3 regions of the Bradyrhizobium sp. SZCCHNS3002 genome follow, and region 1 is predicted to be linked to each of the others. Evidence: predicted binding sites of a transcription regulator. Region 1 holds the regulator's gene; each other region holds the start of a gene.

Region 1 (9,653 bases):
TCCCGGCCGCCGGGGGAGGGGTGCTACCGGGGTTGAGGCTTGTCCAAGGAACAGGGGGCCGAATTGGCAGAGATGGCGGTTCAGACCGAAGTCGGCGACATCGCGGCTGCTGCCGGGCCCTACGACCGGGCGCGCGCGCTCAGTGCCTTCAAGCTTGGCGACGTCACCTTTTACTGGATCACCCGGCTCGCCGCGATCTCGGTCCTGTTGATCCTCGGCGGCATCATCATCTCTCTCATCATCGGCGCCTGGCCGGCGATGAAGGCCTACGGCTTCGAATTCCTGTGGACGCGGCGCTGGGCGCCGTCGGCCGATCCGCCGGTGCTCGGGGCGCTCGGCCCGATCTACGGCACCCTGGTCACGTCCTTCATCGCGATGCTGATCGCGATTCCGGTGGGTCTCGGCATTGCGATCTTCCTCACCGAGCTGTGCCCGCAATGGCTGCGCCGTCCGATCGGCATTGCGATCGAACTGCTCGCCGGCATTCCCTCGATCATCTACGGCATGTGGGGCTTCTTCGTTCTGGGCCCGTTCCTGGCCTACACGTTCCAGCCGTTCATGATCAATCTCTGCTCCGGCATCCCGGTGCTGCAGGACATCTTCGCCGGTCCGCCGTCCTATCTCAGTCTGTTCAACGCCTCGCTGATCCTGGCGATCATGGTGCTGCCCTTCATCACCTCGATCTCTGTCGACGTGTTCAAGACCGTCCCGCCGGTGCTGAAGGAAGCGGCCTACGGGGTCGGCTGCACCACCTGGGAGGTCGTGCGCAGCGTCGTCATTCCCTACACCCGTGTCGGCGTCATCGGCGGCGTCATGCTGGCGCTGGGTCGTGCGCTCGGCGAAACGATGGCGGTGACCTTCATCATCGGCAACTCGTTCCGGATCTCGTCCTCGATCTTCGCGCCGGGCACCACGATCTCGGCCGCCATTGCCTCTGAGTTCCAGGAGAGCGACGGCCTGCACCAGTCGAGCCTGATCCTGCTCGGCCTGCTGCTCTTCGTGCTCACCTTCTTCGTGCTGGCGAGCGCGCGCCTGATGCTCATGCGGCTCCAAGCCAAGGCGGGAAAATAAGCCATGTCCAGCGCAGATTCGCTCACCGCCGATACGCCGGTCAATCCGATCTATGCGCGCCGACGCCGCAGGGACATCGTGATCCGCGGCCTCTGCGTCGCCGCCGCGCTGTTCGGCGTCACCTGGCTGGCGCTGATCCTGTTCACGCTGTTCTATAACGGCCTCGCCGGCCTCAGCCTGCAAGTGTTTTCCGCCGACACCCCGCCGCCGGGCTCGAGCGAAGGCGGCCTGCGCAATGCCATCGTCGGCTCTCTGATCATGACGGTCATCGGCGTCGGCATCGGCGCGCCGCTCGGCCTGTTCGCCGGCACCTATCTGGCCGAGTACGGCCGCAACGACCGCCTGACCTCGGTGATCCGCTTCATCAACGACATCTTGCTGTCGGCGCCCTCGATCATCATCGGCCTGTTCATCTATGGTGCTGTCGTGGTGCCGATGGGCGGCTTCTCGGCGCTCGCAGGCTCGCTGGCGCTGGCGGTCATTGTCATCCCCGTGGTGCTGCGCACCACCGAGGACATGCTGCTGCTGGTGCCCAACCCGCTGCGTGAGGCGGCCTCGGCGCTCGGCCTGCCGCGATCGCTGGTGATCCGGCGCATCGCCTATCGCGCGGCGCGCTCGGGCCTGATCACCGGCGTGCTGCTGGCCACCGCCCGCGTCGCCGGCGAGACCGCGCCCTTGCTGTTCACCGCGCTGTCGAACCAGTTCTGGAGCCTCAACCTCTCCAAGACGATGGCCAACCTGCCCGTCACCATCAACAACTTCGTCCAGAGCCCCTATGCCTATTGGAAGCAGCTGGCCTGGAGCGGAGCCCTTCTGATCACTCTGGCCGTGCTCGCCCTGAATGTCAGTGCACGCATTCTCGGCGCCGAGAGGAACGCAAAATGACCGACCTGTCCGTATCCGTCAGCCAGCCCAATCCCGCCGCGCTGAACGGCAAGGTTTTGCCGGAAGCCCCCGCCAAGGTGACCGCGCGCAACCTGAACTTCTATTACGGCGATCACCACGCGCTGAAGAACATCAACCTGTCGCTGGGGACCAACCGCGTCACCGCGTTCATCGGCCCGTCCGGCTGCGGCAAGTCGACCCTGCTGCGCATCTTCAACCGGATGTACGATCTCTACCCGGGCCAGCGCGCCGTGGGCCAGCTCATGCTGGACAACACCAACATCCTCGATCCCAAGCTCGACCTCAACCTGCTGCGGGCCCGGGTCGGCATGGTGTTCCAGAAGCCGACGCCGTTCCCGATGACGATCTACGAGAACATCGCCTTCGGCATCCGGCTGTATGAGAAGATCTCCAAGTCGGAGATGGACGACCGGGTCGAGAAGGCACTGCGCGGCGGCGCGTTGTGGAACGAGGTCAAGGACAAGCTCAACGCTTCGGGCCTGTCGCTGTCAGGCGGCCAGCAGCAGCGGCTGTGCATTGCGCGCACCGTGGCGGTCCGGCCGGAGGTGATCCTGTTCGACGAGCCGTGCTCGGCGCTCGATCCGATCTCGACCGCCAAGGTCGAGGAGCTGATCCAGGAGCTCGCCGAAAACTATACGATCGCCATCGTGACGCATAACATGCAGCAGGCGGCGCGCGTCTCCGACAAGACCGCCTTCATGTATCTCGGCGAGCTGATCGAGTTCGACGACACCAGCAAGATCTTCACCTCGCCGAGCGATCGGCGGACCCAGGATTACATCACCGGCCGGTTCGGCTGACGCCGACGACATTGACTTCAGGAGATCATCATGGCCAGTGAACATACCGCCAAGGCGTTCGACAGCGATCTGCAGGATCTCACCCGGCTGGTGTCGGAAATGGGCGGCCTCGCCGAGCGTCTGATCGTCGATTCCGTCGATGCGCTGGTGCGGCGCGACATCGCACTCGGCCAGAAGGTGGTCGCCACCGACGCCGAGGTCGACAAGCTGCAGCGCATCATCGAGGAGCGCGCCGTTCTTACCATCGCCCGGCGACAGCCGATGGCGGTCGACCTGCGCGAGATCGTCGGTGCGATGCGGGTCGCCACCGATCTGGAGCGCATCGGCGATCTCGCCAAGAACATCGGCAAGCGCGTCGCGGCGCTGGAGAGCGACTTCCATCCGCTCAAGCTGATCCGCGGGCTCGAGCACATGACCGACCTGGTGCAGTCGCAGGTCAAGACGGTGCTGGACGCCTATGCCGCGCACGACCTGCCGGCGGCGATGACGGTGTGGAAGGGCGACGAGGAGGTCGACGCCATCTGCACCTCGCTGTTCCGCGAACTCCTGACCTACATGATGGAGGATCCGCGCAACATCTCGTTCTGCATCCATCTGATGTTCTGCGCCAAGAACATCGAGCGCATCGGCGATCACGCGACCAACATCGCGGAGACCGTCTTCTATATGATCGAAGGCCAGCAGATCATGGACAAGCGCCCGAAGGGCGACATGACGAGCTTCGCATCGACGATCCCCGGCAACTGAGAGAGACGGTTCTGACATGGGCGCCCGAATTCTGGTGGTGGAGGACGAGGAGGCGCTGACGACGCTCCTGCGCTACAACCTCGAGGCCGAAGGCTACGAGGTCGAGACGGTGGCGCGCGGAGACGAGGCCGACACACGGCTGAAGGAGCGCGTTCCCGATCTCGTCGTGCTCGACTGGATGCTGCCGGGCCTGTCCGGCATCGAGCTGTGCCGCCGCCTGCGGGCGCGGTCCGAGACCCGGCAATTGCCGATCATCATGCTCACCGCGCGCGGCGAGGAGAGCGAGCGCGTGCGCGGCCTCGCGACCGGCGCCGACGACTACATCGTCAAGCCGTTCTCGGTGCCCGAGCTGCTGGCGCGCGTGAAGGGCCTGCTGCGGCGGGCGAGCCCGGAGCGGCTGGCGACCGTGCTGTCCTATGGCGACATCGAGCTCGACCGCGAGAAGCGCCGCGTGGCGCGCTCGGGACGGCCGATCGATCTCGGCCCGACCGAATACCGCCTGCTCGAGTTTTTCCTGGAGCATCCCGGCCGCGTGTTCAGCCGTGAGCAGCTGCTCGACAGCGTCTGGGGCCGCGACATCTATATCGACGAGCGCACGGTCGACGTCCATATCGGCCGCCTGCGCAAGCTGCTCAATCCGGGCCGCGAGCAGGACCCGATCCGCACCGTGCGCGGCGCCGGCTATGCGCTCGATGATCGCTTCGCCAAGAGCGAGCAGGTGTAAGGGGCGATCGGGCGTGAGGACGAAGCAGGTGTGAGGCGCGAGGGAGCCCGATTGAGGAGATCGTGGTCCGCTTTCCGCCACGCCGCCGCCGTCTTGATCGTGTCTGCTTCGTGGCCCGTCACGATGTTTCGGTCCCAGCGGACGCCCTTGATCAAGACCATCATCATATCTCTAGCCGTGCTGCTCGGCAGCGCGGCGGGCGCCGCGGCCGCCGAGCTCGAAGACGCGGTCGCCGCGGCGGGAAACGGACAGCACGCCGCGGCGATGCGCCGCCTGCTGCCGCTGGCCGCCAAGGGCGATGCGCGGGCGCAGTTCGACGTCGGCTTCATGGAGGCCTTCGGCTGGGGCCAACCGCGCAACCCCGCCGAGGCGCTGGCGTGGTATCGCAAGGCCGCCGATCAGGGCCTCGCCGTCGCCCAGCATTATCTCGGCATCGCCTATGTCAACGGCGAAGGTGTCGCGAGCAATTATGGCGAAGCCGGCCGCTGGTTCAGCCGCGCGGCAGCGCAGGGCTTCGCCCAGTCGCAATACATGCTGGGCCTGATGCTGCTCGACGGTCGCGGCGTGAAGCAGGACGTCGTGCAGGGCTACGCCTGGCTGGTGATGGCGGGTCGCAGCGGCGTGCGATCGGCCGGCCGCGACGTGCAGAGGGTCAAGCTGACCGAGCCGCAGCGCGTCCAGGCCCAGAGCGCCATTGCGGCCTGGCGGCCGAAGCCGGAATCGGCGGAGGCGGGCGTCGCCGCTCCGCGTCCGGAGCAACTGCTCGGGCTCGACCGCCACATCGGCGAGGTCGTCGATCCCACCTCGTGGCCGGCGTCGTCGATCGGCGTCGTCACCGTCGCGCAATACTCGACCGGCGGCTGGTGCACCGGCACTCTGGTCGCGCCGCGCGTCGTGCTCACCGCCGCGCATTGCGTGTTCAACGGCGTCGCGCAGGTCAGCCCCGGCAATGTCCGCTTCCTGGCCGGCATGAACAGGGGCACGCCGGCGGCATCGTCGGTCGCCGACAAGCTGATCGTGGCGCCGGACTTCGTCCCGACCCGGCACGACAGATGGTCGCTCGACCGCTCGCCCGCCGATTGGGCGCTGATCGTGCTGAAGGATGCGCTGCCGTCGAAGCCGGTCGCGGTCAAGGCGCTGACGCGCGAGGAATTGCAGGCTGCGACCAAGGCTGGCGCCATTTCCGAGATCGGCTACGGCCAGGAGCGGCGCTATTCGCCGACCGGCCAGCGCAATTGCAGCGCCGGCATGACCAGCGATGCCCGGCTGCTGACGGTGCATTGCCTCGCCAATTTCGGCTATTCGGGCTCGCCGATCCTGGCCGAGGTCGGCGGGCAGCCGACCGTTGTCGGCATCTTCTCGGCGTTCCACGAGGAGACCCGGCTGATGTTCGCCGCGCCCGCAAGCCAGTTCGAGGCCGTCGTGCGGCGCGAGATTGCGGCGCAGAGTGCCTCGGCGCGGTGAAGGGGGAGGGGACGAGAGAGGTCCCGCCGCTGGTCACGATCTGTGCGCGACTGGATAGCGGGTTGCCAAGCGAGCGGGCGATCCGGCAAGTGCAGCCGATTTTTTCCTGTAGCTTTCGCCTGCAGCGGGGCTTTACCGAACTGGCCTGGCTCTTGCTATAGTTCGAGTATGACGATTGTTCCAATTGATCATCCTCGTGCCCCGCGGCTGCTGTGGTGGCGGTCGCAGCCCGGCAGGACCGTTGCGCTCGTCGCTGGGCTGGTCGCGGCCAATGCGGTGGCCTGGGCCTGGGCATTCGCGCTCTACGCCGACCGGCCCGCCATCGTCGGCACCGCGATGCTGGCCTGGCTGCTCGGACTGCGCCATGCCGTCGATGCGGACCACATCGCGGCGATCGACAATGTGGTGCGGAAGCTCGTGCAGGACGGTCGCGCCCCGCGCGCCGCCGGCCTCTATTTTGCGCTCGGCCATTCCAGCGTCGTCGTCATCGCCACCATCGTGGTGAGCCTGGTGGCCGGCGCAGATCTCTTGAGTGAGGACAGCGCCATCCGTGCGATCGGCGGCACCATCGGCACCTCGGTCTCCGCAGGCTTCCTGCTGCTGATCGCCTTCGCGAATCTGGTGCTGTTCGTGAACCTCTGGCGCCGCCCATCCCACCCCCATTCCGACATGGATGCCGCCGGTAGCGCCGGGCGGGGCCTGCTCATTCGTCTGCTGCGGCCGGTGCTCCGCGTCGTGTCCCGCGCCTGGCACATGTACCCGCTCGGCTTCCTGTTCGGCCTCGGCTTCGACACCGCCAGCGAAATCGGGCTGCTCAGCCTGTCGGCGACCGAGGCGGCGCGCGGGGCGAGCCTGGCGCATGTGCTGGTATTCCCGGCGCTGTTCGCGGCGGCGATGGCCACCGTCGACACCGCCGACAGCATGCTGATGGCTGGCGCCTATCGCTGGGCGCTCACGGATCCCGCGCGTAAGCGGCGCTACAATCTGGTCATTACCGGCGCCTCGGTCGCGATCGCGCTGGTGATCGGCGGCGTCGAGGCGGTCGCGCTGCTGACGCCCCGGCTTGGCTTCACCGGCGGATGGGCCGAGGTCGTCACTGCGCTGGGCGATGATCTCGCCAACCTCGGGATCGTCGCCATCGGACTGTTCGGCCTGATCTGGGCGGGTGCCATGCTGCTTGGCCGCCGTCCGGGCGGTTCCGAGGATGCGCCGGGTGAGGAGCTTGCCAGCGTTCGCGCCGGGGCGCTAAACCCGAGGACGAAATAGGATCGAGCGCGCGGGTACGGATGATGGCCGGCTCGGACGAAATGACCAGGATGCTGTGGCTGCAGGGCGCGAGCTGCGGCGGCTGCACGATGTCGATCCTGGAAAGCGGTGCGTCCGGCTGGTTCGACGAGTTGCGCCAGTCCGGCATTGACCTGATCTGGCATCCCTCTGTCAGCGAAGAGACCGGGGACGAAGTCGTCGAACTGTTGGAGGCGATCCGCGACGGCCGCGAGCGGCTCGATCTGCTGGTGCTCGAAGGCTCGGTCGCACGCGGGCCGCATCTGAGCGGCCGCTTCAACATGCTCGCCGGCACCAACCGCTCGATCTATCACTGGCTGCTCGATCTGGCGCCGCTGGCCGACTACGTCGTCGCCGTCGGCAGCTGCGCGGCCTATGGCGGCATTCCTGCTGCCGGCATCAACCCGACCGACGCGGTCGGATTGCAGTTCGAGGGCAGTGACATCGGCGGCGCGCTCGGCGCGGGATTCCGCTCGAAACGCGGGCTGCCGGTGATCAACGTCGCAGGCTGCGCGCCGCATCCGGGCTGGATGATGGAAAGCCTGCTGGCGCTCACCTCGGGCGATCTGACGGCAGACGGCCTCGACGCAGTCGGCCGTCCGACCTTCATCGCCAATCACCTGGCTCATCACGGCTGCTCGCGCAACGAGTTCTACGAGTTCAAGGCGAGCGCTGAGACGATGTCCGAGCGCGGCTGCCTGATGGAGCATCTCGGCTGCCGGGCGACGCAGGCGGTCGGCGATTGCAATCAGCGCTCCTGGAATGGCGGCGGCTCCTGCACCAAGGGCGGGTACGCCTGCATCGCCTGCACCTCGCCGGGCTTCGAGAGCACGCAGAACTATCTGGAGACGGCGAAGCTCGCGGGCATTCCCGTAGGCCTTCCGACCGACATGCCGAAAGCCTGGTTCGTGGCGCTCGCCGCGCTGTCGAAATCGGCCACGCCGCGCCGCGTACGGGTCAATGCGACGGCGGATCACGTCGTGGTGCCGCCGGGCCGGGCCAGTGACAAGCGCCGTCCATGACGCGGATCACGGTCGGGCCGTTCAATCGTGTCGAAGGCGACCTCGAGGTCAGGCTCGATATCGAGAGCGGCCGCGTCACCAGGGCGGAAGTGACGGCGCCGCTCTATCGCGGCTTCGAGCAGATCCTGGAGGGGCGGCCGCCGCTGGACGCGCTGGTGATCGCACCGCGAATCTGCGGCATCTGCTCGGTGTCGCAATCGATCGCCGCCGCCGCCGCGTTGCGCCAGGCCATGGGCATTGCGGCAGCGCCAAACGGCATCCTCGCGGCCAACATTGCCCATGCGGCCGAGAACGCGGCGGACCATCTGACGCATTTCTACATCTTCTTCATGCCGGACTTCGCCCGCGACGCCTACGTCGCGCACGCTTGGCATTCGGCTGCGGCCGAGCGTTTCGCGGCGACGAAGGGCAGCGCGGCTCGCGAAGCGTTGCCGGCGCGCGCGCGGCTGCTCGAGATCATGGGCCTGATCGCCGGCAAATGGCCGCACAGTCTTGCCTTCCAGCCGGGCGGGACCACGCGCGCGATCGAGCTCGGCGAGCGCGTGCGCCTCAACGCGATCGCGGCGTCGTTTCGCGGTTTTCTTGAACGCGCCGTGTTTGCCGACAGGCTGGAGAATGTGCTCGCCTTGTCGACGTCGGACGAGCTCGACCGTTGGCGCGAGGGCCGCGCCGGCGACTTCGCGCATTTCCTGCGCATCGCCGACGCGCTCGATCTGGCGCATCTTGGCCCGGGCTCCGGCCTGCTGATGAGTTTCGGCGCTTATCACGAGTCTGACAGTGCGCACTTCCGCGCCGGGCTTCGCACCCGCGATGGAACGACCGAAGCGCTGCCGTCGAATCGGATCACGGAGGACGTGTCGCACGCCTGGATGCGTGCGACCTCGCTCGATCCGGCCGAGAGCCGGACCGAGCCCGACGCCGACAAGCCCGACGCCTATAGTTGGTGCAAGGCGCCGCGGCTTGCGGGAGAACCGGTCGAGGTCGGCGCTCTCGCAAGGCAGGCCATCGACGGTCAGCCGTTGATCTCCGCGCTGCTCGCGGGCGGTCGCAGCAATGTCCGCAATCGTGTCATCGCCCGGCTGATCGAGACCGCGCGCCTCGCGCTGGCGATCGAGCATTGGATCAAGGCACTGCGTCTCAACGAGCCGTTCTGCGACAACAGCGCCAGTACGGCCGACGGCAATTTCGTCGGGCTCGTGGAAGCTGCGCGCGGCAGCCTGGGCCACTGGCTCGCGGTGCGCTCCGGCCGCATCGAGCGCTATCAGATCATCGCGCCGACCAGCTGGAATTTCTCTCCGCGCGACGCGGATGGGATAGCCGGTCCGCTCGAACAGGCGCTGGTCGGCACCGAGGTCGGCGATGCCGGCGCTCGTGCGGTCGGCATCCAGCACGTCGTGCGGTCGTTCGATCCGTGCATGGTCTGCACGGCGCATTGAGCGCGCTGCACACAGGTAGGCAGCAAGCGGAAACAAGCTTGTCGGTGCAAAGCGCGTGATTTCCGATTATCGCGCGCGATCCGCTGTCGAAGCCTTAGCCGCTGCGGCCTCACTGCTTCAAGCATCTGGAATCATTATGATTCAAATCCAGGGATGATGCTGGCCCGCATCTTGCTGTCCTTCTCGCCAGAACGCGATC
Region 2 (9,653 bases), on a different contig from region 1:
TTGGTCAGCTTCATGTCGGTCGCCTTCTCCTCGTCGAGCGTCTTCTGCAGCACGGCGGCGCAGTCGCTGCGGCCGAGCTGCTTGGCCCAGGCGATCAGGCTGCCATAGCGGGTGATCTCATAGTGCTCGGCCGCTTGGCCGGCATTGATCAGGGCGGCGTCGAGCACGGTCTTGTCCGCGACCTCGCCGGCGACCTCCTCCGCCTCTTCGATGATGCCGTCGATCGCCGGGCAGTCGACTGCCTTGGGCGCGATGCCATGCATCTCGAACACCTGCTCGAGCCGCTTCACATGCGTCCTGGTTTCGTCGAGATGGGCCAGAAAACCCTGCTTGAGCTTCTGATCCGTCGCCTTCTCCGCCATCTTGGGCAGCGCTTTGACGAGCTGGTTTTCGGCGTAATAGATGTCCTGCAGCTGATGAACGAACAGATCGTTCATCGTCTTGATGTCCTTTTTGAACAATCCCATTTGCTTCACGTCCTCCTGGTTCGGGAACATGGCAGGTACCGCCCCCGACCGGTGGTCGCCATGTTCGCTGTGCTCGCGGGCGCTAACCGGCGGCAGCGGCGGTCGTTCCTGTGTCACCGAGCCTGCCGTCCGGAACCGGGCGCGGAGGACCAGGTTTGCCCGTGAACCCCGCGGGTAACCAGTTGGACCGAACTGAGGCGGATGGGCGGCCAGCCATGTGACCGGAGTGTGACAGACCTGCGCCGCATGGGTCGGAGCTGACCTGTGTCAAGGACTGCACAAGCCACGCATTTTAGCATAAGAAACAGGCTGTCACGAATTGCCCGCCCCATCGATCAATGGTTTCGCCTCTTTTCCAAGATCTAGTACCGCCCCGCCGGGAGGATGAATGCAGCGCCTGCTGACCACGCTTGGGCGTGGCTTCAAGAAATGGATCGGCTGGAAGCGGCTGGGGATTGCAGCGAGCCTTGCGATCATCGCCTTCGCGATCACGACGCTCGTGCGCACGCTGAAGGGCGTCGACGCCGGCGTCATCCTGACCGCGCTCACCGAAATCCCGCCCGGTCACATCGCGCTCGCGGCCTTGTGTGTGGTCGGCGCGTTCTGCACGCTGACCTTCTATGACTATTTTGCGCTGCGAACGATTGGCAAGAAACACGTGCCCTATCGCATCGCGGCGATGAGCGCCTTCACCAGCTATTCGATCGGCCACAACATCGGCGCCACCGTGTTCACCGGCGGCGCCATCCGGTTCCGGATCTACTCCGACTACGGCCTGTCCGCGATCGACGTCGCCAAGATCTGCTTCCTATCGGGCCTGACCTTCTGGCTCGGCAATCTGTTCGTGCTCGGTATCGGCATGACCTTGCATCCGGCCGCCGCCACCGCGATGGACCAGTTGCCCCCGGCGGTGAACCAGTTGATCGCGATCGGCATCCTCGGGGCGATCTTCGCCTATCTCGGATGGCTGACCGCCGGCAAGAACCGGCGCCAGCTCGGCCAGAACGGTTGGAAGGTGGTGCTGCCCTCGGCGCAGCTCACGCTCGTGCAGATCCTGATCGGAGTGGTCGACCTCGGCTTCTGCGCGCTGGCGATGTACCTCCTCGTCCCCGCCGCTCCGCCGATCGATTTCCTGTCGCTGTCGGTGGTGTTCATCCTCGCTACCCTGCTCGGCTTTGCCAGCCATGCCCCCGGCAGCATCGGCGTGTTCGATGCCGCGATGCTGGTGGCGCTGCCGCAGTTCGGCCGCGAGCAGTTGCTGGCCACCCTGCTCGTTTTCCGCGTGCTGTATTTCGTGATCCCGTTCGCGACGGCGATCTCCATCATGGGCATCAGGGAACTCTGGCTGAATGTGGTCAAGCCGTGGCAGGAGCGGCGCCGGCTGCAGGGCGCGGTGTCGGACGAGATCGCCGCCAAGCGCGCCGCGACCACGGCGCACGCTGCGGTTCCCCAGCGCATCAAGCGGCACTCCCAGCGCTGAGCATCAATTCTCTCGCGGACGACGCAGCGGCTCGCCCCTCGGCCGGTTGAAGTCGCGTGCGATCCTCTTATTTCCGCCCCATCGCTGACGTGAATCCTTGCGCATGACCCGAATGCCCCATCGTCCGTTGCTCGCCGCCTGCGTCCTGGCCGGCCTGCTTGCCCCTCTCGCCGCCACCGAGGCCGCCGCGCAGTTCGGCACGGCGCCGCCGCTGCAGATCAACTGGGAGGTGCGCAACCGCTTCCGTCTCTTCCGGGAGGAGCGCGACTTCCTGCTGCATACCGAGAGCACGCGCGACCGCTCCATCCTCGCCGCCGAGCAGGCGTTGGCGGTGCAGAGCGACGGCCGCGGCTGGGCCCGCAACGTCGTCAACCGGCTCTGCATCGACCTCGCCGGTCGCATCAACGAGCCATGCACGCGCGACAACGTCAAGGAAAGCTATCTCACGCCGATCGACCACCCGGTCACCGTGCGCCTGACCGGCCCGGTTCCGGTCGGCGCCACCTGCGCGTGGTCGTTCGACGACGGCGACGGGCCGCAGACCTCGACATTCGACTGCGCCGAGCCGGTCAACCTGCGCGTCCGCTACGGCCGGCAGACCGTGGCATCCGTCGATGTCGCCAGCCCGGATGGGACGCTGCAGGTCTCGACCGGAATCCAGGTCCGCGACGTCCTGATCGCCGGCCTCGGCGACAGCATCGCCTCCGGCGAGGGCAATCCGGACCGCCCGATCGCGCTCGCCGACGAAGGCTTCTGCTTCCGCTCCTATCTCGGCGGTCCGACCGCGCAATATTATCGGCCGAGCCGCGCCGGCTTCAAAGGCGGCCGCGCCTGCGAGGCGCCGGACACGCTGCAGAACTGGCAGAAGCACAGCGCGGTCTGGCTCAACGCCGCCTGCCACCGCTCGCTCTACAGCTACCAGACACGGACGGCGCTGGCGCTCGCCGTGCGCTATCCGCATGTCGCGGTCACCTACCTGCCGCTTGCCTGCACCGGCGCTACCATCGCCGACGGCCTGTTCGGCAGTCAGCGCGCGCGCGAATGCACGCCGGGCCGCTCTGCGGCCACTTGCGCCGGCGGCGTCAACGGCCAGCTCGGCGAGCTGCGCGAGGCGCTGACCGCGGCCAAGCGCCGCCAGCCGGACCGCAAGCTCGATCTGATTCTGCTGTCGATCGGCGCCAACGACATCAACTTCTCCGGCCTCGTCGCCGACGTCATCGTCGATACGCCCACCGAGCGCACGCTGTTCAAGCGCTCCGGCGTGATCGGCTCGGTCGAGGAATCGCGCAGCGAGCTGGCGCGCGACCTGCCGCAGGGTTTTGCCAAGCTGCGCGAGGCGCTGAAGCCGCTGGTCGGCGACCTCTCGCACGTCATCTACACATCCTACGGCAACCCGGCGCTGAGCGGCCCGGGCACGCCCTGCCCGGGTGGTCCGGCCGGCTTCGAGGTCCACCCGTCGTTCAATGCCAATCCGCAGCGGCTCGCCAAGGTCGCGGGCTTCGTCGAGAACGAGTTCCTGCCGTCACTGCGCGGGCTGGCGCAATGCACCGCGGGAGTCCTGTGCCGCGACCCGCAGGCCGACCGCATGACCTTCGTCGATGCGCATCAGGCCGCGTTTGCCGATCACGGCTTCTGCGCCCGCTCGCCGCAGGATCCGCCGTTCGACCGCGAATGCTTTTCGGCCGACGGCGCCAGCTTCGATCCGAACATCGTCAGCGCCGCCAACGAGCCGCTGCTGTGCGGCCGCGGCGCCAGCGAGTATCGCCCCTATCTGCCGCGCGCGCGCTGGATCCGCGACGCCAACGACAGCTACTTCTCGGCGATGACCTATCCGCAAGGGCTGCCGGCGGCGATGCAGCCCTCCGACATCCACGATGCGAGCTGGGGCGTGCTGTCCGCGGTCTATGGCGGCGCCGTGCATCCGACGGCGGAGGGCCATGCCGCGATGGCCGACGCCGCCTTTCCGGCTGCGGCGCAAGTGCTCAACCTCGATGCGGCCGAGCCCAACGTCACCAGCCAGCCGCTGCCGCCCGCGGGCGTGGTGAGGCAGTAGTCGGCCATTCGGGCAGAGATCGCAGAGGAAGAACGGCCTGAAGCGCTCCGCTCCGCACAGCGTCTTTCGGGAGGCCCTCCGTGAGCGGGCGCTCAGGGACAATGGCCGTGTGGCAGCGAGATCTCTGAGCCTCATGGTGAGTTGGGAGCGGACGGAGAGCTGGGCCGCCCCCTCGACGTCCCAACGCTCAGCGCGCAAGTCGGCGGCGACCACCGCCAAGCGATCCTGATTGTCGTTGTGCCCAATATGGGTTGTTCACGCACATGGCCGCGAGACCCCAGCCTGCCCTTCGACACTGATCCCAGGATGTATAGGTGCATTCGAAAGAGGTGCTACCACCCCATTCCCACTTTTGTAGGCAGACAGGATAATTGGAATCATGGGTTTGAGCAGCGGCGATCGGGATCATGGAAATGGCCGCGCTCCCCGCGATTATCCAACGCAGCATCAGCATCGCTCCTTCGTCGAATTCCGACCGCTACGGCCAATGGCCTGCACGTCACCTGCTCGGATGATCATGAAGACCTTGTCCTTGACCACGCGTTTGATCTGGATCGAGTTCTTGGCCGACGCGGTGTCCGAGATCGCGTCCCTGGTCGGCCGGGAGCGACGGTCGTAGTTCGGAAGCCGTCTACTTGATCGCAGCCGGCTTCTTCATCATCGGCGGCGCCTGCTTGGTGGCGGGGCCTGTTGCCGTCGTCGCCTGCGAGGGCAGATACTTGGCGAGGATCGCAGGATCGATCTGCGCCATGTTGCTGTCCGGCAGGCGGGTCCAGGTCTCGTCCTTGCCGAACAGCGAGATGCCGAGATAGCCGTGCAGGATCAGCGACTGCCCATCCGGAGTGACCCGCATGTTGGCCTTCCAGATGTTGCCGTCGCGCGGGTTGAGCACGTTGCCGCCTTCGTATTTCAGCCCCTCGCGCTTCATGTCACGCACGAAGGAGATGCCGAGCACCGGCGCATTCTTGCGGTCATCGCTGCACTTCGAACAGACCTCGTTCGGATTGTCGCCGGGACGCGGAAACGTCTTGGCGATCACGCCCTCGAACACGCCGTCGTGGTCGATGAAGAGAAACCAGCCGACGGGCCTGCCATCCTCCACCTTCTGCCACAGACCGGCCGCGGTCGGCTCAGCCGCGAGCGCAGGCCGCGTCAGCAGAGCACCGGCAACAACGAGCGCGCCGATCGCGAGCTTCGTCACACCAGGCACCAGCCGAAGTCGGGGAAACGCATTGCGCATCATCATCTCACCTTGACCAAGTCACAAAATGAATGGCCGCACAGTACGGCCGTTTCGTGCATCGTTCCAGCCCATAACAGGTCTGGCGCGCCGGTGAAACCGGCACGCGCAGGAAACATTTCTTCACATTTGAGTTGGTCCGGCGGTGCCGGGTTCCACTGTGCGAACGAATTAGTTGACGCCGAGCTTCTTCTGCAAGCTCGACGACGACGTCGTGTACTGGAACACCAGCCGCTTCTCCGGATACACGTAGCGGTGCGCCTTCTGCGCCATCAGCGCGCCCTCGTGGAAGCCGCACAGGATCAGCTTGATCTTGCCGGGATAGGTATTGATGTCGCCGATCGCGAAGATGCCGGGCACCGAGGTCTCGAACGCCGACGTCTCGACCGGAATGAGATTGTGCTCGAGCGCGAGGCCCCACTCGGCGACCGGGCCGAGCTTCATCGTCAGGCCGAAGAACGGCAGCATCATCTCGCACGGCACGGTCTCGACCGCATTGTCGTTGCCCTTGATGGTGGCCGCGGAAAGCTGACCGTTCGCACCTTCGAGCGCGGTCACCTGACCGATGCGCAGATCCATCTTGCCGCTCGCGACCAGCGCGCGCATCTGCTCGACGCTGTGCGGCGCGGCACGGAAGTCGTCGCGGCGATGGACGAGCGTGATGCGCTTGGCAAGGGGATGCAGATTGAGCGTCCAGTCGAGCGCGGAATCGCCGCCGCCGACGATGACGACATGCTTGTCGCGGAACTGCTCCATCTTGCGCACGGCATAAAATACCGAGGTGCCTTCGTAGGCCTCGATGCCCGGCACCGGCGGACGCTTGGGCTGGAACGAGCCGCCGCCGGCGGCGATCACCACGACCTTGCACTCGAACACCTTGCCGGCATCGGTGGTGACGCGAAAACCGGGATCGCCGATCTTCTCGACCTTCTCGACCATCTCGCCGAGATGGAAGGTCGGACTGAACGGCTTGATCTGCTCCATCAATTGATCGGTGAGGCCCTGCCCCGTCACCATCGGCACGCCGGGAATGTCGTAGATCGGCTTCTCCGGATACAGCTCGGCGCATTGGCCGCCGACCTTATCGAGGATGTCGATCAGATGCGCCTTGATGTCGAGCAGCCCCAGTTCAAAAACGGCAAACAGTCCGCAAGGGCCCGCGCCAATGATCAGCACATCGGTCTTGATCGCTTCGCTCATGTCGCTCTTCTCGTTGGAGGCGCCGCTCGACGGAGGGCGGCAGATGGCGGTTCCGAATTTGTAGCCAACGGGCTGGTCGCAGGGAAGGCACAAAAGCCGCCCTCCGCTCGCGCGGCTTGCAGCGGCGGGCTTAGCGAGGTTTGAAGGGGGCATGAATGATGGAGATCAATCGGTGACAGAGACGGCCCGCCGCGACCACGCGCCACGCCTGGAGGACTTTCCCTACCGCCTCACGGACAATGTCCGCTTCGGCGATCTCGACCCCAACCAGCACGTCAACAACGCGGTCTACGCGACCTATTTCGAGACCGGCCGGGTGACCTTGATGAAGGACCCGCGCCACGGCCTTGGACAGGAGGGGCTGGCCTGGATCATGGTGCGGCTCGACATGCATTTCCGCGCCGAGCTGCGCTGGCCGGGGACGATCGAGCTGGGACTGGGGGTCGTGAGGCTGGGGCGCACGTCGGTGACATCAGAGCAGGTCGTATTCTCGGACGGCCGCTGCGTGGCCTCGGCCACCGCCGTGATGGTCCTGATCGACGAGGTGACACGCAAGCCGGCGCCGCTGACGCCGCAGCTCATCGCAGCGCTACAGCCCTGGGCTCGTCGCGGCGTGACGATCGCGCCGCCGGCATAGGCCTGACGGCGATCCGTGGGAGCGCAGCGATGCGTGCGCGAGGCGAACGCTCAGGCCTGACGCTCGGGGGTGGAGACGACGAGGCCATCGAGCTCGTCGGAGACCTTGATCTGGCAGGAAAGACGGGAATTCGGCCGGACGTCGTAGCCGAAATCGAGCATGTCCTCTTCCATCGGGGTCGGCGGGCCGACCTTCTCGCGCCAGGCTTCGTCGACATAGACATGGCAGGTCGCGCAGGCGCAGGCGCCGCCACATTCGGCCTCGATGCCGGGAATGGCATTGCGGATCGCCGCTTCCATCACGGTCGCGCCGTTCTCGATCTCAACGGTTCGGGATTCGCCGGTATGGTCGACAAAGGTGATCTTGGCCATGTGTGCTCGTGCTGCGCAGGAAATGAGGTCGGGCTGTCCTATAACGGACCGCTCCGCTCCGCGCTAGTGCTGCCGCCGGCCGCTCAGGCCGCGCCGAGCATCTCCGAAATCGCCGCGCGGGCCTGCGCGATCGCCGTGCCGAGCCAGGCCAGCGCATCGGCCGGATCGCCCGCCCGCAGCGCCGCTTCGAGCCCTTCCGCCGCGTCGGCAACGTCGAGCGCGCCGACGGCGCGGGCCGAGCCCTTCAGCGTGTGGGCGACGGTGGCGGCATCCTCGGGCATCACCTGCAACCGCTCCAGCAGGCGGACGGCCTGGCTGGAGAACATGGCGAGCACCTCGCGCTCGAGCGCGCTGTCGCCGAGCGTCATCCGGCGCAGCAGGTCCAGGCTGATCGGCCCGTCGTCGGGAACCAGCGGGGGCGAGGGCATCCATTCGATCCGTGAAAGGTCGGGAATCATGGCGGCAATCCGGTCCGGCGGGCGCGCCGCGCGCGCCTGTGGTAAGCCAAGCACGACAATGGTTAATGCATTGTTACCGGCCCAATTGCCGCGGGTTTGCCGCGATTTGGGCCCGGCTCTGCCCCAATCGCGGCAGAAACGGGAATTCGCAGAACTTCTAAAGTGTTAACGGCGGCTGCTGTTAACGATGATTAAGAATCTCTTAACCACGGCCATTTCTTTCAACAGGCACAGCCAATAGGATGATGCCCGGATGGAGTGGGTCACCTGGCGGAATTTGCCACCCCTGGTGCCTGCGAGGGATGACGTCCGGTTCGAGCGTTGCGAGAGGGCACTCGTACGCGGCTCGCCGGATCGAAATTAAGACGAGGGCTCGGACTCAACATGGCGAACACTCCGAAAAAGGTCAAAGACCCGACTGAAGTTGCGCTGTCCGCCATTCAGGAGGCTTTGAACATCAGCGATTCGTCCGCGCCCACGGACTCGCAGAGCTCGGTCCACGCTGACGGAGCCCCGCCGGTCATGCCGAACGGCGTGTCGAGCCTGGATTCGTTCGACTCCCGTCCGGGCATCGATCGCAGCAGCCTTGACGAGATTGAGCCGCCGCCGCTCGCCGCGCGCCGTCCGGCCAATGACGACCGCGAAACCATCGGCCAGTTGCTGCAGGCGATCCAGAAGGGCCGCCCGTCGCGCGGCGTCTACACGCTGGCAACCGCCTTTGCAGGCATCTGGATCGTCGGCTGCGTGCTGCTGACCATCGGTTTCCTGCCCGCCTTGCAGGCCTTGATCGGCCAGAGCGGCGGCGTGCTGGTGCTCGCCGGCCTCGCCGCGGTGTTCTTCGCACCCGTTCTGCTGTTCTATTTCCTCGCGAGCCTCGCCTGGCGCGGCCAGGAGCTGCGCATGATCGCGCAGTCGATGGCGCAGGTGGCGATCCGCTTCTCCGAGCCGGAGGGCGCCGTCAGCGATTCGATCGTGACCGTCGGCCAGGCCATCCGCCGCGAGGTCGCGGCGATGGGCGACGGCGTCGAGCGCGCGATCGCGCGCGCAGGCGAGCTCGAGATGCTGGTCGCCAACGAGGTCGCGGCCCTCGAGCGCGCCTACAGCGACAACGAGGTCCGCATCCGCGCCCTGCTGCAGGACATCGCCCACCAGCGCGACAATCTCGTCGGCCAGGCCGAGCAGGTCCGCAGCGCCATCTCGGGCGTCCAGATCGACCTTCGCCACGACATCGCGCTGATCTCGGACGCCATCGCCTCGCGGGTCGACGAGGTCGCCAAGAGCATCACCGGCGCGCTGGAAGAGCGCGGCGCCCACATCACGGCTGCGCTCGGCAACGCGGGCGACAACATGATCCTCGCGCTCGGCGAGCGCGGCGGCGATCTGCTCGATCGGCTCGAAGAGGCCAGCGCCGAGACCACGCGCGCCGTGCTCGACGCCTCGGAGCGGCTCACCACCAGCCTCAATTTCAAGACCGGCCACGTCCACGACGAGTTCGCCGACCTGTCGGACCGAGTCCACGAGATGCTCAACGAGCGCATCGACCGCATCACCGGCGAGTTCGAGCAGCGCACGGCGGCCATCGTCGACGGCATCTCGGTGCGCACCGAGCAGCTCCACGACCAGCTCAAGGCCTCCGGCGAGTCCCTCCTGCTGGAGCTCGAGCTGCGCAGCGGCGATCTCGTCACCAAGATCGACGAGGCGAGCCAGCGCATGTCCGGCCACATCGTCACGTCGGGCGAGAAGGCGA
Region 3 (9,653 bases), on a different contig from region 1:
GCAGAGCGTGGCCGACATTCTGTTCCTGCAGGGCGTCGATCTCGGCATCGTCCGCGCCGATACGCTCGACTATCTCGAGCGCAAGGGTTTCGCCAAGGACATCAAGCGGCAGTTCACCTACGTCACCAAGCTCTACAATGAAGAGATGCAGGTGATCGCGCCGCGCGCGGTGCGCAACCTGCGTGACCTCGAGGGCCGCCGCGTCAGCGTCGACCTGCCGAATGGCGGCACCTTCGTCACGGCGCTGACGGTGTTCGAGCGGCTTGGCCTGCGCGCCAACTTCGCCTACATCGAGCAGCGCATCGCGATGGAGAAGCTGAAGCGCGGCGAGCTCGATGCCGTCATCGTGGTCGGCGGCAAGCCCTACAAGTCGGTCTCGACCTTCGTGAACGACGGCCGCTTCCATCTCGTCAACGTCGATTACGATCGACCGCTGCAGACCGACTATCTGCCCGCGACCCTGACGGCGAAGGACTACCCGAACCTGATCGCCGAGGGCGAGAAGGTCGACACGATCGCGGTGCCGGCCGTGCTCGCCGCCTACAATTGGGCGCCGAACACCGACCGCTATCGCAAGCTCGCAACCTTCGTCGACGCCTTCTTCACCAAATTCCCGGCATTCCAGAATCCGCCGTTCCATCCGAAGTGGAAGGAGGTTTCGCTGTCGGCCCCGCTCGCCGGCTGGCAGCGGCTGCCGTCCGCCAGCAAATGGCTGGAGAGCCATGCCATGGAAGGCGCGCAACGCGACCGCTTCGACGACTTCCTGAAGCAGAGCAGCGCCGGCAGGGCGATGCCCAGCCAGGCCGACCGCGAGGCGCTGTTCAAGCAGTACCAGGCCTGGGAGGCCGAGAAGACCGGCAGCGCCCGCGCCCAGGCGCGCGGCCAGCGCTGAGCTCGGAGCGTTCGACGACGTCCCATCAAGAGAAAAGCCCCGCGGATGCGGGGCTTTTTGCTTTTGCGCCCTTCCGAGGCGCTGACTGCGGGCGCCCGGCTTGCCCGGCCGGAGCCGTCGTCAGCCGATCGTCTCGCCGTCCTTCGCGACGTCAGCGTTCTTGTCTGCCGCCAGCCGCGCGAGTACGGCGCGGGCGGCGGCATGATGGTCGGGCGTGATGTTCGAGGCGACCATGCGGATGGCGGTGGCGAGCACCGCCGCGTCGTCGGTGAAGCCGAGGATGGGCAGCACGTCAGGCATGAAGTCGAACGGCACGACGAAGTAGGCGATGGCGCCGAGCAGGGCGACCTGTACGTGCCGGGGTGTCTCCTTGTCGAAGGCGCAGTAATACGCCGCAAGCAGCTCCTCGGCGAATGGCAACCGCGCGACAACCTTCTTGAACTTGATCCAGAAACGACGGCGAAGGGTCTCGCGATCCCGGGCCAGCCGCTCCGCGGGCTCGAAGCCAACGCTGTAGTCGGTCGCATCCGACATGATGTCCGATCTCCGGTTCCAGACGGCGCCGGGGGCGCGGTCCTCGCCCTCGGATGTGGTGATGGCGACGCCGGCCGCAAGGCGCGTACCGTCGTCGCCAAGGCCTCAGCCGCGCATCGTCGCGGCGATCGCGTTCATCGCCTTGGCGAGCTCGATGTCGCGCAGGGTCACGCCGCCGGCGTCATGGGTCGTGAGGACCACCTCGACGGTGCGGTAGACGTTGCGCCACTCGGGATGATGGTCAGCCTTTTCGGCGACCAGGGCGACGCGGGTCATGAAGCCGAAGGCTTCGTTGAAGTCTGTGAATGTGAACGTGCGGGCGATGGCCTCACGGCCCACCGCCTCGGACCAGCCGGGAAGCTCCCGCAAGGCAGTGGCGCGTGCCTCCGCCGACAATCGTTGCGGCATCTCGATCTCCTCTCGTGGTGCAATCGACCGGACACGTGGCAACATCCGGGCGATTGCGGGGTCTACCTCCAGCCGGATCGCGCCGGGGTCCGCCCGATCAGAGCCTTGTCACAGGCCGTTGCCGGAGGGGCTCGGACCTGTCCCGATCCCCCGGTGGCTGGTGCGGTGGTAACCATGACGCAGATGTCACCCCGGGCGGACAAGAAATTTGCTACAGTTCAGCTCTATCGAAGGACGACGTGGCCAGACGAAGCCGCCTGTGGCATCGCCCGGGCCTGGGACCACCGGAGGACGGGATCTGGTCGATACTCAGACCACGCCAGCGCAGCGCTCACGGATGCGCCCTGCCGTGTTCATCGTCATCGCCGGGATCCTCGCGGTCGTCGGCGCTTTGACGGGTGCCTACTATTTTGCGATGCGTCCCGTGGTGCTCAAGATCGCGGTCGGTCCGCCCAACAGCGACGACCTGAAGGTCGTCCAGGCCCTGACCCAGGCCTTTTCCCAGTCGCACGCCTCCGTCAGGCTGCGGCCGGTTCCGACCGAGGGCGCCGCCGAGAGCGCGCAGGCGCTGGCCGCCACCAAGGTGGATCTTGCCATCGTGCGGGGTGACCTGGAGGTCCCAAAGAACGCACAGGCGGTGGCGACGCTGCGCAAGAACGTCGTCGTCCTCTGGGTGCCCTCGTCCGGCAAGGGCAAGAACCGCAAAGGCGGCGCCAAGATCACGAAGATCTCGCAGCTCGCGGGCCACAAGGTCGGCATCATCGGCCGGACGCCGGCGAACGCGAACCTGCTGAAGGTCATCCTGCGCCAGTATGGCGTCGACGCCAGCAAGGTCGAGATCGTCCAGTTCCCGATAACCGAGGCCGCCGAAGCGGTCCGAAGCCAGAGGGCGGATGTCTATCTGGCGGCCGGTCCCATCAACAGCAAGATCACGACGGATGCGATCGCCGCCGCCACCAAGGAAGGCGGGCCTCCGACCTTCCTGGCCATCGATTCCGCCGCCGCCATCGCACAGAACCATCCTGAATACGAGGCTACCGAGATTCCGGCCGGCGCGTTCGGCGGGGCGCCCGATCGCCCCGAAGATGAAGTGAAGACGATCAGCTTCAATCACCACATCGTGGCACGCAAGGGCCTCGCCGAATCGACGGTCTCGACGTTTACGCATCAGCTGTTCTCGGTGCGCCAGCAATTGCTGTCGGAATTTCCGCTTGCCGCCAAGATCGAGACGCCGGACACCGACAAGGACGCGGCGATCCCCGCTCATCCCGGCGCGGCGGCGTTCGTCGACGGCGAGGAGAAGACCTTCCTCGACCGCTACAGCGACTACATCTGGTGGAGCCTGATGGCGCTGTCGGCGATGGGCTCGGCCGGCGCCTGGTTCGCCGGCTATCTCAAGCGCGACGAACGCACCATCAACAGCTCGCTGCGCGATCGCCTGCTCGAAATGATCACCATCGCGCGCAGGAGCGATTCGACGGAGGAGCTCGACCTGCTGCAGAGCGAGGCCGACGAGATCCTGCGCAACACGCTGACCTTCTTCGAGGACGGTGCGATCGAGCACGCTGCGTTGACCGCGTTCAACATCGCGCTCGAGCAGTTCCACAACGCGGTGGCCGATCGCAAGCTCATCCTGATGAGCATGCCCGCCAATCTGCAGCGAACCGGCGCGCAGTTGCGTGCCGCCGGCACCTGAGGTCGGACCACGCTTGCGCTGCGGCCGTGTCACGCGGCGGCCGGGGCGCGATTGTAATTCCAGCGTCATCAATCTTTCCTAGGTCTGCCGGGCCGTGACTCGCGCCTGCTCCCGCGCGCGATCCGACCAGGAGATCCGCATGACGCTTCGCATTCCTCGACCGCACACAGCCCTGTCCCGCCGCCGCTTCCTGTCGACGGCCGCCGCAGCCGGCGTCACGACGCTGGCGATGCCCTATCTGAGCCGCGCCGCCGACCGGCCGCAGATCACGCATGGCGTGCAGTCCGGCGACGTCGGCATGGATGGCGGCGTGGTCTGGGCGCGCGCCGACCGGCCGTCGCAGATGCTGGTCGAGGTGGCGACCACCGAATCGTTCAAGGACGCGCGGGCGCTGCCACCGATCGCGGCGCTTCCGGAAAGCGACTTCACGGCCAAGATGCTGATCGATGGCCTGCCGAGCGGCCAGGACATCTTCTACCGCGTCAAGTTCCGCGACCTGTCGCATACCGCGGTCGAAAGCGAGGCTGTGGCCGGCCGCTTCCTCACCGCGCCCGGCAACAAGCGCGACGTCTCGTTCGTCTGGGGCGGGGACGTGGCGGGGCAGGGCTGGGGCATCAACCCCGATGATGGCGGTATGTTCACCTTTGCGACGATGAAGAAGCACCGCCCGGACTTCTTCCTGCATTCCGGCGATACCGTCTATGCCGACGGTCCGATCAAGTCCGAGGTGAAGCTGCCGGACAACAAGGTGTGGAAGAACCTCACCGTGGAAGAGAAGGCCAAGGTCGCCGAGACGCTCGATGAATTCCGGGCCGCCCACAAGTACAATTTCCTCGACGAGAACGTTCGCGCCTTCAATGCCGAGGTGCCGATCTTCGTGCAGTGGGACGATCATGAGGTCACCAACAATTGGTCGGCCTCCAAGGAGCTGCCGGCGAGCTACAAGGAGCGCAACATCCAGCTGCTCGCGGCCCGCGCCGCGCGCGCCTTCCACGAGATGTATCCGATGCGCGAGAGCATCATCGAGCCGGGCCGCGTCTATCGCACCATCAACTATGGCCCGCATCTCGACGTGTTCGTGCTCGACGAGCGCAGCTACCGCGGCGCCAACGGTCCCAATCTCGAGGACAAATATGGTCCGGCGTCCTACTTCATCGGGCCGGAGCAGATGCGCTGGCTGAAGCAGGCGCTGCTCAATTCGCGCGCGACCTGGAAGGTGATCGCCTCCGACATGCCGCTCAGCATCATCGTCTATGACGACGCGGCCAACAAGAAGGGCTCGGAAGCCATCGCCCAGGGTGACGGCCCGGCGCGCGGCCGCGAGCTCGAGATCGCCGAGATCCTGCGCTTCATCAAGACGGCGCCGATCCAGAACACGGTATGGCTGACGGCGGACGTGCACTACGCGGCCGCCCATTATTACGATCCGAACAAGGCGCAGTTTCAGGACTTCGAGCCGTTCTGGGAGTTCGTCTCCGGTCCGCTGCATGCCGGCACGTTCGGTCCGAACGAGCTCGACAATACCTTCGGCCCCGAGGTGCGCTTCATCAAGGCGCCCGGCCTCGACAAGCAGAACCTGCCGCCATCGGCCGGGATGCAGTTCTTCGGCCACGTCAAGATCGAAGGCGCAACGGGCCAGATGACCGTGACCCTGCGGGATCGCGCCGACGTCGCGCTGTGGTCGACCACGCTCGATCCGAAGCTCGGCTGAGGTCTTGTTGCTCGGCGGCAATACGATCGCGTGCTGCGACGGCAACTAATCGCGTCGCCGCAGCACGGCCTCCAGCGCCTCGGTCGGGCACGGCTTCGGCAGCCGCGGCCGGTCGGCGAATGCGGCCGGCACGCGGTCGGCGCCATAACCGGTCGAGAATGCGAAGGGAATGCCGAGCGCCGCCAGCCGCTCGGCAATCGCAAAGCTCTTCTCGCGGACCAGGCCGACATCGAGGAGTGCGAATTGCGGGACACGCTCGGCGATCATGGCGAGCGCGGTGGCGACGTCGGCTGCGATCCTGATGTCGGGAACGCCGAGGTCGGTGATCGTGTCTTCCAATCCGAGCGCAATGATGGGGTCGTCTTCGACGACCAGCACATGCTGATAGAACTCGGGCACGCCTGATTGCGAGCTGGTCATGGGATCTGCGGGTTCCAGGAGGAGGGACGGACCCCGCGGCCGGCGCCTCCTCTCGAGCGCGCTGGCGGGTTCCTGGAACCAAGGCAGCATATCAGAGTTCCTCTGTCGGTGCACTTGTGAACACAAGGAGCACGGATCACGCACATGCGTTGCGCACGGGGGATGACGATGCTGAGCCAGGGTGTGACCACGCTGAGCCGGGAACGGCCCTACAACAACCTGCTGCGGCGGCTCAGTCCGGCCGACTACGCGCTGATCTCGCCGAATCTGGTCGAGGACACGGCAACGCCGAACGAGCTGCTCTACAGTCCGGGCGACGACGTGCAGATCGTGCATTTTCCCTGCGGGCCGGCGCTGACGTCCTATCTCGTTCCCAATGAGGACGGTCGCGACGTCGAGACCATCCTGGTCGGCCGCGAGGGCGCCGTCGGCGGGATCGTCAGCGAGGGCTTCCTGCCCGCCTATACGCGGATCGTCGTCAAGTTCGGCGGCCCGTTCGCCCGGCTGCCGTTGTCCCGCCTGGCGGCCGCCAAGCTGCAATCCAAGACGCTGCGCAACGTGTTCGCGCGCTACGCCGATTGCATGCTGGCGCAGATGTTCCAGTCGACCGCCTGCAACGCGATCCATTCGATCGAGCAGCGCACGGCGAAGTGGATCGTGGCCGCGATGGACCGCACCGATGGCGAGCCGATCGTGCCGCTGACGCATGAGCAGCTGGCCACCCTGCTGGGCGTCGGCCGCAGCTACGTCAGCCGGGTTGTCCAGACCTTCAGGGCCGAGGGCATTCTCGAAACCCGCCGCGGCGCCTTCATGGTGCGGGACTTCGACGCGCTGAAGCGCCGTTCCTGCCTGTGCAACGAGGCCGTGAAGACCCATTTCGAGGAGGTCCTGCGCGGTGTCTATCCGACCGAGCAGGCCGAGGCGGGCTGAGCCCGCAGGCGCCATTGACTTTACGCGCATGGGCGCAGCGGCCGCGTCGGCCGTCAGCGTTTTCTTCCGCGCGGCCGGAGGCGCGTGGCGGCGGAGGCAATAGCCAGCCGCCCGGAAACTGCTCCTCGCTCCTGAAAGCAGTCATTGTTTTTTGGCATTTTCTGCCTATATTGCGCCGCAACGCGCGAGGTCTGCCCGGTCGATTGGCCGGGCTTCCTATTTGGGGCTGCCGGCCCCTGCCGCCGAACGAGTTTCGCGAGCGCGCGTCGCAAAGCTAACAGCTTGATTCGACTATCATAAAGCGCGCGCCCCGCCGGGGACAGAGCACGGGCTCTTGAGAAAGCTTAGAAGACACCGACCATGAACCTCCGTAACATCGCTATCATCGCCCACGTTGACCACGGCAAGACGACCCTGGTCGACAAGCTGCTGCAGCAATCCGGTACCTATCGCGAAAACCAGCGTCAGGTTGAGCGCGCGATGGATTCGAACGATCTGGAACGCGAGCGCGGCATCACCATTCTGGCCAAGTGCACCTCGGTGCAGTGGAAGGATACCCAGATCAACATCGTCGACACCCCCGGCCACGCCGATTTCGGCGGCGAGGTCGAGCGCATCCTGTCGATGGTCGACGGCGTGATCGTGCTGGTCGATGCCGCCGAAGGCCCGATGCCGCAGACCAAGTTCGTGGTCGGCAAGGCGCTCAAGCTCGGCCTGAAGCCGATCGTCGCCATCAACAAGGTCGACCGGCCCGACGCGCGCATCACCGAAGTCGTCAACGAGGTGTTCGACCTGTTCGCCGCCCTCGATGCCACCGATGAGCAGCTCGATTTTCCGATCCTGTACGGGTCGGGCAAGAACGGCTGGATGGGCACCTCGCCCGATGCCTCGCACGAGGACGGCATGCAGCCGCTGTTCGATCTCGTCATCAAGCATGTGGCGCCGCCGGTGGTCGAAGAGGGCCCGTTCCGGCTGCTCGGCACCATTCTCGAGGCCAACCCTTATCTCGGCCGCATCATCACCGGCCGCATCGCCTCCGGAACCGTGAAGCCGAACCAGGCGGTCAAGGTGCTGTCGCGTGAAGGCAAGCTGATCGAGACCGGCCGCATCACCAAGATCCTGGCGTTCAGGGGTCTCGAGCGCCAGCCGGTGGACTTCGCCGAAGCCGGCGACATCGTCGCCATCGCGGGCCTCACCAAGGGCACCGTGGCCGATACGTTCTGCGATCCGGTCGTCGAGAGCCCGCTGCAGGCGCAGCCGATCGATCCGCCGACCGTGTCGATGTCGTTCATCGTCAACAATTCGCCGCTCGCCGGCACCGAAGGCGACAAGGTCACCAGCCGCCTGATCCGCGACCGCCTGCTGCGCGAGGCCGAGGGCAATGTCGCGCTGCGTGTGGTGGAATCGCAGGACAAGGACGCGATGGAAGTGTCCGGCCGCGGCGAATTGCAACTCGCGATCCTGATCGAGACCATGCGCCGCGAAGGCTTCGAGCTCTCCGTGTCCCGTCCGCGCGTCGTGTTCGAGAAGGACCCGGCCACCGGCCAGACCCTGGAGCCCATCGAGGAAGTCGTGATCGACGTCGACGAGGAGCATTCCGGCGTCGTCGTGCAGAAGATGAGCGAGCGCAAGGCCGAGCTGATCGAGATGCGGCCGTCCGGCGGCAACCGTCTGCGGCTGGTGTTCTACGCGCCGACCCGCGGCCTGATCGGCTATCAGGGCGAACTGATGACCGACACCAAGGGCACGGCGATCATGAACCGCCTGTTCCACAACTACCTGCCGTACAAGGGCGCGATCCAGGGTCGCCGCAACGGCGTGCTGATCTCCAACGATCAGGGCGAGGCCGTGGCCTACGCCATGTTCAAGCTGGAGGACCGCGGCCCGATGATGATCGAGCCGGGCTGGAAGGTCTACAAGGGCATGATCGTCGGCGAGCACACCCGCGACAACGATCTCGAGATCAACGTCCTCAAGGGCAAGCAGCTCACCAACATCCGCACCACCTCGAAGGACGAGGCCGTCCGCCTGACCCCGCCGATCCGGATGACCCTGGAAAAGGCGCTTGCCTATATCGAGGACGACGAGCTGGTGGAGATCACGCCGAAGTCGATCCGCCTGCGCAAGAAGCACCTCGATCCGAACGAGCGCAAGCGCGCCGAGAAGCAGAAGGAAGCGGTGGCGTAAGATTTGCGAATGGCGAGTAGCGAATAGCGAGTAGGGTATTCCGATGTTGCCGCAGCATCCGCGTCCCTATTCGCCACTCCCTATTCGCTATTCGCCCTGTTCATGAGCAGTCTTCCACCCTCCACCGACATCGCCATCATCGGGGCCGGCGCGGCCGGCCTCGGCGCCGCACACGCGCTGAAGAACGCGGGCGTCTCCTTCATCGTGCTGGAGGCGCGCAACCGCATCGGCGGCCGCGCTCACACCATCACGGCGTCGCCCGAGGTGACGTTCGATCTCGGCTGCGGCTGGCTGCATTCGGCCGACCGCAATTCCTTCGTCGCGATCGCCGAGCAGCTTTCCTTCGCCATCGACAAGTCGCGCCCGCCGTGGCGCGACCAGGCCTATGAGGCGGCCTTCCCCCGCGCGGAGCGCGAGGAGTTTGTTCGCGCGCTGGAAGCGTTCTTCACCCGCACGGCAGATGCTGCCAAGAGCGGCCGCGATGCGCCTGCGAGCATCTGCCTCGAGCCCGGCAATCGCTGGAACGGCATGATCGATGCGATCTGCACCTATCTCAACGGCTGCGAGCTCGAGCAGATGTCACTGCTCGACTTCGAGGCCTATGAGGACACCGAGCTGAACTGGCGGATCCGCCGCGGCTATGGCGCGCTGGTTGCCGCCTATGGTGCCGGCCTGCCAATCGCGCTGAACTGCAACGTCACGCGGATCGATCACAGCGACAAGCGGATCCGTCTGGCGACATCCCAGGGCACGCTGACCGCCGACAAGGTGATCGTCACCGTGCCGACCAGTCTCATCGCGGACGAGGCGATCCGCTTTACGCCCGGATTGCCGGCCAAGGTCGAAGCCGCCGCCGGTCTGCCGCTCGGCCTCGA

What was found. The regulator PhoB, encoded in region 1, activates phosphate uptake and scavenging genes when phosphate is short. The targets are predictions, from matches to a motif close to TGTCATNNANCTGTCAT.
Region 2: the regulator PhoB is predicted to act here: its motif matches at 685-701, upstream of QW845_RS25820 (YbhN family protein).
Region 3: the regulator PhoB is predicted to act here: its motif matches at 3,583-3,599, upstream of QW845_RS06770 (alkaline phosphatase D family protein).

What each region holds. Positions count from the first base shown of each region.
Region 1 covers NZ_JAUHHY010000005.1:350,269-359,921, forward strand. Annotated here, with positions in the region: gene pstC (phosphate ABC transporter permease subunit PstC) at 73-1,071, shown strand; gene pstA (phosphate ABC transporter permease PstA) at 1,075-1,956, shown strand; gene pstB (phosphate ABC transporter ATP-binding protein PstB) at 1,953-2,777, shown strand; gene phoU (phosphate signaling complex protein PhoU) at 2,808-3,524, shown strand; gene phoB (phosphate regulon transcriptional regulator PhoB) at 3,541-4,248, shown strand; gene QW845_RS13485 (trypsin-like serine protease) at 4,396-5,712, shown strand; gene QW845_RS13490 (HoxN/HupN/NixA family nickel/cobalt transporter) at 5,881-6,978, shown strand; gene QW845_RS13495 (HupU protein) at 7,002-8,018, shown strand; gene QW845_RS13500 (nickel-dependent hydrogenase large subunit) at 8,015-9,454, shown strand.
Region 2 covers NZ_JAUHHY010000013.1:178,122-187,774, forward strand. Annotated here, with positions in the region: gene QW845_RS25815 (ferritin-like domain-containing protein) at 1-467, opposite strand, end outside; gene QW845_RS25820 (YbhN family protein) at 856-1,947, shown strand; gene QW845_RS25825 (hypothetical protein) at 2,051-4,000, shown strand; gene QW845_RS25830 (DUF3551 domain-containing protein) at 4,188-4,454, opposite strand; gene QW845_RS25835 (DUF2147 domain-containing protein) at 4,632-5,240, opposite strand; gene QW845_RS25840 (NAD(P)/FAD-dependent oxidoreductase) at 5,412-6,440, opposite strand; gene QW845_RS25845 (thioesterase family protein) at 6,613-7,077, shown strand; gene QW845_RS25850 (2Fe-2S iron-sulfur cluster-binding protein) at 7,128-7,448, opposite strand; gene QW845_RS25855 (Hpt domain-containing protein) at 7,532-7,876, opposite strand; gene QW845_RS25860 (methyl-accepting chemotaxis protein) at 8,291-9,653, shown strand, end outside.
Region 3 covers NZ_JAUHHY010000002.1:505,013-514,665, reverse strand. Annotated here, with positions in the region: gene QW845_RS06790 (TAXI family TRAP transporter solute-binding subunit) at 1-892, shown strand, start outside; gene QW845_RS06785 (YkvA family protein) at 1,013-1,426, opposite strand; gene QW845_RS06780 (4a-hydroxytetrahydrobiopterin dehydratase) at 1,532-1,834, opposite strand; gene QW845_RS06775 (TAXI family TRAP transporter solute-binding subunit) at 2,184-3,530, shown strand; gene QW845_RS06770 (alkaline phosphatase D family protein) at 3,670-5,241, shown strand; gene QW845_RS06765 (response regulator) at 5,287-5,661, opposite strand; gene QW845_RS06760 (Crp/Fnr family transcriptional regulator) at 5,830-6,591, shown strand; gene typA (translational GTPase TypA) at 6,952-8,778, shown strand; gene QW845_RS06750 (NAD(P)/FAD-dependent oxidoreductase) at 8,881-9,653, shown strand, end outside.